DNA from 2 places in the Cupriavidus sp. KK10 genome. Region 1 is predicted to be linked to the other one. Evidence: predicted binding sites of a transcription regulator. Region 1 holds the regulator's gene; the other holds the start of a gene.
What was found. Region 1 encodes HrcA, which represses chaperone genes, less so after heat shock. Its sites were predicted from a motif close to TTAGCACTCNNNNNNNNNGAGTGCTAA; they were not measured.

Region 1 (3,416 bases):
TCGGCGCGTTCGCCCAGCACCAGCGCCAGGGCATCGATCAGGATGGATTTGCCGGCGCCGGTCTCGCCGGTGAAGACGGTGAAGCCAGTGGTGAAGTCCAGGTCGAGCGTATCGACGATGACGAAATCGCGGATGGACAGGCTGCGCAGCATCGTGGCGTGGAAGGTAGTCGGTCCGATGGGTTCGGGCTCAGGCTTGAGGGGCGGCTTGATACTGGCTCAGAGGCGATTGTCTTCGGAAGGATACTCGTGCCAGTGCAGCTTCTTGCGCAGCGTGGCGTAGTAGTTGTAGCCGACCGGGTGCAGCAGGTTGATGGATTTTTCGGAGCGCCGCACCACGATGCGGTCGCCCGGCAGCAGCGAGGTCAGCGACTGCATGTCGAAGTTGACGCTGGCGTCGCGCGCGCTGGCCACCTCGATGGTGACCTCGGCGTCGTGCGGCAGCACGATCGGGCGGTTGGACAGCGCGTGCGGGGCGATCGGCACCAGCACCACGCCCGACAGCGTCGGATGCAGGATCGGGCCGCCGGCGGACAGCGCGTAGGCGGTGGACCCGGTGGTGGTCGACACGATCAGCCCGTCCGAGCGCTGGTTGTACATGAAATGGCCGTCCACCGACACCGCCAGCTCGACCATGCCGGAGATGCCCGAGCGGTTCACCACCACGTCGTTCAGGGCCAGCGCGGAGAAGATGTCCATGTCGTCGCGCACCACGCGCGATTCCAGCAGCAGGCGGGTCTCGGCCTCGTACCGGCCGTCGAGCATGTCGGGCAGCACGGTGTGCGCGTCTTCCAGCGCGATGTCGGTCATGAAGCCCAGCCGCCCGTGGTTGACGCCGATCAGCGGCACGTCGTAGCCGGCCAGCTGGCGGGCGATGCCCAGCAGCGTGCCGTCGCCGCCCAGCACCACGGCCACGTCGGCCTGCCGGCCGATCTCCTCGGCGGACAGGGCAGGGTAGCCGGTTAGCCCGGTGGCCAGCGCGGTTTCGCGCTCGAACACCACGTCCTGCCCGTTGCGCAGGATATAAGAGGCGATCTCCTCCAGCGGCCCTTCGATGCCGGCAGTGGAGTACCGGCCCACCAGGGCGACGGTCTTGAACGAAGTGCGCACGGCGCTGGCTTTCGGGGGGGCGGACATGCGTGGATTAGACCATACCGCCATGACGGTTGTCAGCAGGCGCGGGCGGGCGGCCCGGGCCGCCCGCCAGAAGGTCCAAAACTTGCGTAAAATCGGGGCATCATGGATGAACGCTCCAAAACGCTGCTCAAGACCCTGATCGAGCGCTATATTGCCGAAGGGCAGCCGGTCGGTTCCCGCACCCTGTCGAAGTACTCGGGGCTGGACCTGTCGCCTGCGACGATTCGCAATGTGATGTCCGATCTGGAGGAAATGGGCTTTATTGCCAGCCCGCACACCTCGGCCGGCCGTATCCCGACCCCGCGCGGCTACCGGCTGTTCGTCGATTCGATGCTGACGGCCAAGCCGCTGGAGCGCAACGCCGACCTGGCCGAGCTGACCGGCCAGATCCAGGACCAGCTCGGCGGCCAGCAACTGGGGCCGCAGCGCATGATCACGGCGGCGGCGCGCACGCTGTCCAACCTGTCGCACTTCGCCGGCGTGGTGATGACGCCGCGCCGCGCGCAGGCGTTCCGGCAGATCGAATTCATGCGGCTGTCGGACAAGCGCATCCTGCTGATCATCGTCAGCCCCGAGGGCGACGTGCAGAACCGCATCATCCAGACCGAGCTGTCATACACGCCGGCCCAGCTGATCGAGGCGGCCAACTTCTTCAACTCGCACTATGCCGGCATGAGCTTCGACACGGTGCGCGGCCACCTGCGGGTGGAACTGCAGGACCTGCGCCGCGACATGTCGCAGCTGATGCAGGCCGCGGTCGAGGCCGGCAGCGTCGCCGAGGACGAGGACGACGACCACGTCTTTATCAGCGGCGAGCGCAAGCTGCTGGAAGTGGAAGACCTGGCCTCCAGCATGGACAAGCTGCGGCGCCTGTTCGACGTGTTTGAGCACAAGACCAGCCTGTTGCAGCTGCTGGACGTGTCCAGCCATGCGCAGGGCGTGCAGATCTTTATCGGCGGCGAAAGCCGGCTGGTGCCGATCGAAGACATGGCGGTCATCACCGCCCCGTACGAGGTTGACGGCCAGATCGTCGGCACGCTTGGCGTGATCGGCCCCACGCGCATGGCGTATGAGCGCGTGATCCCCATCGTCGACATCACCGCGCGCTTGCTGTCCAGCGCCCTGAGCCAGAACTAGTGCAAAGACTGGCTGGTCTGACAAGCAGTTCCATTCCTACCGAGCGCGGCAATCGCCGGTGCGCCGCACCGGCGCCATCCCGGCACCGTGCCAACCCGGAAGCGACATGACGTTTTCTCCCGAACCGGCCTACCAGCACGGCCACGCGCCGCGCACGGCGATCCTGCTGGTCAACCTGGGCACCCCGGACGCACCCACGCCCAAGGAGGTGGGGCGCTACCTGAAGGAATTCCTGTCCGACCCGCGCGTGGTCGAGATCCCGCGCGTGGCCTGGCTGCCGCTGTTGCATGGGGTGATCCTGCCGCTGCGATCGCGCGCCTCGGCGCTGAAGTATGAATCGATCTGGCTGCGCGAGGCCCATATGACGGGCTCGCCGCTGCTGGTCTACAGCGAGCGCCAGGCCCATGCGCTGCAGCGGCTGCTGAACCAGCATGGCCATGAAGTGACGGTCGCGTGCGCAATGCGCTACGGCAACCCGTCGATCGCCTCGGTGCTGGAGGCGCTGCGCCGGCAGGGCTGCGAGCAGGTGCTGGTGCTGCCGATGTATCCGCAGTACTCGGGCACCACCACGGCCACGGCCTTCGACGAGGTGTTCCGGGTGCTGGGCCAGTGGCGCAACCAGCCCGAGCTGCGGCTGGTCAAGCATTTCCATGACCACCCGGCCTATATCTCGGCGCTGCACCAGCAGGTCGGCGCCTATTGGGCGCGGCACGGCATGCCGGACTTTGCCCGCGGCGACAAGCTGATCCTGTCGTTCCACGGCGTGCCGCGGCGCACGCTGGAGCTGGGCGACCCCTATCACTGCGAATGCCTGAAGACCGGCCGGCTGCTGGGCGAGGCGCTGGGCCTGCAGCCGGGCCAGTATCAGGTGACGTTCCAGTCCCGTTTTGGCAAGGCGGAATGGCTGCAGCCGTACACCGCGCCGACGCTGGCCGAGCTGGGCAAGGTCGGCGCGGGCCGGGTCGACGTCTTCTGCCCGGGCTTTCCGGCCGACTGCATCGAGACCCTGGAGGAAATCGCCATGGAAGGGCAGACCGAGTTCAAGGTCGCGGGCGGCAAGGATTTCCACTTCATCCCGTGCCTGAATGATGCCGATCCGTGGGTCGCGGCCATGGCCGAGATCGCGCTGCAGCACCTGCAGGG
Region 2 (3,416 bases), 390 kb from region 1:
GATGATGATGGTGTTTTCCTTGCCGATCTCGATGCGCTTGGCCTGGCCCAGGTCGTTCAGGCCAGCCTTTTCCAGCGTCAGGCCGATTTCTTCAGCGATGACGGTGCCGCCGGTCAGGATGGCGATGTCTTCCAGCATGGCCTTGCGGCGGTCGCCGAAGCCCGGGGCCTTGACGGCGGCGGTCTTCAGGATGCCACGGATGTTGTTCACCACCAGGGTCGCCAGGGCTTCGCCCTCGACGTCTTCAGCGATGATCAGCAGCGGGCGGCCGGCCTTGGCCACTTGCTCCAGCACCGGCAGCAGGTCGCGGATGTTCGAGACCTTCTTGTCGAACAGCAGCACGAACGGGTTGTCCAGCTGGACAACCTGCTTTTCCGGGTTGTTGATGAAGTACGGCGACAGGTAGCCGCGGTCGAACTGCATGCCTTCCACGACTTCCAGCTCGTCGGCCAGCGACTTGCCGTCTTCAACCGTGATCACGCCTTCCTTGCCGACCTTGTCCATGGCTTCGGCAATGCGCTCACCGATCGAGGTGTCGCTGTTGGCCGAGATCGCGCCAACCTGGGCGATTTCCTTGCTGGTGGTGGTGGGCTTGCTGACCTTCTTCAGCTCTTCCACGGCGGCGGCAACAGCCTTGTCGATGCCGCGCTTCAGGTCCATCGGGTTCATGCCGGCGGCAACGAACTTCATGCCTTCGCGCACGATCGACTGGGCCAGCACGGTTGCGGTGGTGGTACCGTCACCGGCGTTGTCGCTGGTCTTGGAAGCGACTTCCTTGACCATCTGGGCGCCCATGTTCTGCAGCTTGTCCTTCAGCTCGATTTCCTTGGCCACGGACACGCCGTCCTTGGTCACGGTCGGGCCGCCGAAGCTGCGCTCCAGCACCACATTGCGGCCCTTCGGGCCCAGAGTCACCTTAACTGCGTTGGCGAGGATGTTCACGCCTTCAACCATCTTGGCACGTGCGGCGTCGCCGAACACTACGTCTTTAGCTGCCATTCTTGAATCTCCTGAAATCTGTACGGGTGGCGGTCAGTCGGTGAATTACTTGTTCACCACGGCCATGATGTCTTCTTCGCGCATGACCAGCAGTTCCTGGCCTTCCACCTTCACGGCCTGGCCGGCGTACTTGCCGAACAGCACGCGGTCACCGACCTTGACGTCGAGGGCGATGTTGTTGCCCTTGTCATCCTTCTTGCCAGGACCGATTGCCAGCACTTCGCCTTGATCGGGCTTCTCGGCAGCGTTGTCGGGAATCACGATACCGGACGCGGTCTTGGTTTCGTTGTCCAGACGCTTCACGATCACGCGGTCGTGCAAAGGACGCAGATTCATACGGACTCCTAGATACAAAGTGAGTTTTTAATCACAATTCGGCCGGCTACCGAGGCGACGGCCGTCTGAAATGTTCAGGTGCCGCAAGGGGCGCTTTCATGCTGTTAGCACTCACCCCCGGCGAGTGCTAATTATAGGGACGGGGTATGGCCATTTCAAGACAGGGACTTAATACGGGTTTTCCCTTGGACGTGAAATTCTCGTGGGAAATGGCCTTGGAGAGCCACTGAAAGAGGAGCTTTAGCCACTTAATGTGCATTTGCCGCTCCGTGTAATTTCGACCAAACTGTACATGGGTCGCCGCACGACAACGACAAACATCAAGCCCGCCGCCCGGATCACCCTCCATGAACGTGGAATCCCACTCCCGTCGCCGCAACCGCGCCGGTGGCGATCCCTGCCGCACCTTGCGCAACTCGGCCGGCGTGCTTGCATTGCCGTGGCCCGAGTGGCTGCGTCACTACCACCGCGACTGGCTGAAGCCCGATGTCATGGCCGGGCTGACCGTTGCGGCAGTCGTCATCCCGAAGGCTCTCGCCTACGCCACCATCGCGGGCCTGCCGGTCGAGGTCGGACTCTATACGGTATTCGCGCCGATGCTGATCTACGCCATGCTGGGAACCTCGCGCCCGCTCAGCGTCAGCACCACGACCACGCTGGCGATCCTGGCAGCAGCCGCGCTTAGCGATACGACGACGGCAGGCGGTACCGGGAGCTTGCTGACGGCTTCGGCCACGCTCACCTGCCTCGTGGGCATCATCCTGGTCGCCGCGCGCTTGCTGCGCCTGGGCTTTGTTGCCGATTTCATCTCCGAGCCCGTCCTGGTCGGCTTCAAGGCCGGGATCGGGCTGGTGATCGTGGTGGACCAGCTTCCGAAGCTGCTCGGCATCCATTTCCAGAAGGGCGCGTTTTTCCACAACCTCGCAGCCATGGTCCAGGGCGTTCCCCACGCTTCGCTGGCAACCATGGCCGTTGGGGTCACGGTCCTGGCGCTGCTGATCGGCATGGAACGCCTGGTGCCGCGCGCGCCGGCACCGCTGATCGCGGTGGGGATCGGGATTGCGGCAGTCGGCCTGCTCGGGTTGCAGTCCCATGGCGTTGAAACCGTTGGCCATGTCCCGACTGGCCTGCCGCCCCTCACGCTGCCGGATCCCGATCTGGTCATGCAGCTCCTGGTGCCGGCCATGGGCATTGCCCTGATGAGCTTTACGGAAACCATCGCAGCCGGACGCGCCTTCGTGCAGAGCGGCGAACCCGCGCCGGACCCGAACCGCGAGCTGCTGGCCACGGGGTTCGCCTGCCTGGGTGGCGCATTCCTCGGCGCGATGGCTGCCGGCGGCGGAACCACGCAGACCGCGGTGAACCGCCGCTGCGGCGCCAGATCGCAGCTGGCGGGACTGATCACCGCGGCCGTCGCGCTGGGCGCGATGCTGGTGCTGGCACCGCTGATCGGCCTGATGCCGGAGGCCGCGCTGGCGGCAGTGGTCATCGCCTATTCGGTGGGACTGATCCAGCCGGCGGAGTTTCGCGCCATCCTTGGCATCCGGCGCACGGAGTTCCTCTGGGCAGTGGTAGCCTGTGCCGGCGTCGTGCTGCTAGGGACGTTGAACGGCATTGCCGCCGCCATCATTGTTTCGCTGCTGGCGCTGGCCTACCAGACTTCCGATCCGCCAGTCTATGTCCTGGCACGCAAGCCCGGCACCAATGTATTCCGGCCGCAGTCCGCCGAGCATCCCGCCGACGTGACCTATCCTGGCATGGTGATGCTGAGGCCGGAGGGCCGCGTTTACTTCGCCAATGCGAGACACATCGGGCACAAGATGCGGCCCATCATTGCTGCAGCGAATCCCCGGGTGGTGGTGCTCGACCTTGTCGGCGTCTTTGACCTCGAGTACACGGCGCTGCGGATGCTGACGGAAGCCGAAAAGAAGATGCGCGAAGGCGGCGTGATGCTCTGGCTGGTGGAACTGAATCCCAATGTGCTGGAGATGGTTCGGCGGTCGTCCCTTGGGGACACACTCGGGCGCGAGCGCTTGTTCCAAAGCATGGATCTTGCGGTCGACCACTACCTTGCAAACCAG

Region 2: the regulator HrcA is predicted to act here: its motif matches at 1,440-1,466, upstream of groES (co-chaperone GroES).

What each region holds. Positions count from the first base shown of each region.
Region 1 is NZ_CP073677.1:1,152,217-1,155,632, forward strand. Features, by position in the region: gene recN (DNA repair protein RecN) at 1-152, opposite strand, end outside; gene KB879_RS05630 (NAD kinase) at 219-1,136, opposite strand; gene hrcA (heat-inducible transcriptional repressor HrcA) at 1,239-2,273, shown strand; gene hemH (ferrochelatase) at 2,380-3,416, shown strand, end outside.
Region 2 is NZ_CP073677.1:758,472-761,887, reverse strand. Features, by position in the region: gene groL (chaperonin GroEL) at 1-999, opposite strand, end outside; gene groES (co-chaperone GroES) at 1,045-1,335, opposite strand; gene KB879_RS03770 (SulP family inorganic anion transporter) at 1,683-3,416, shown strand, end outside.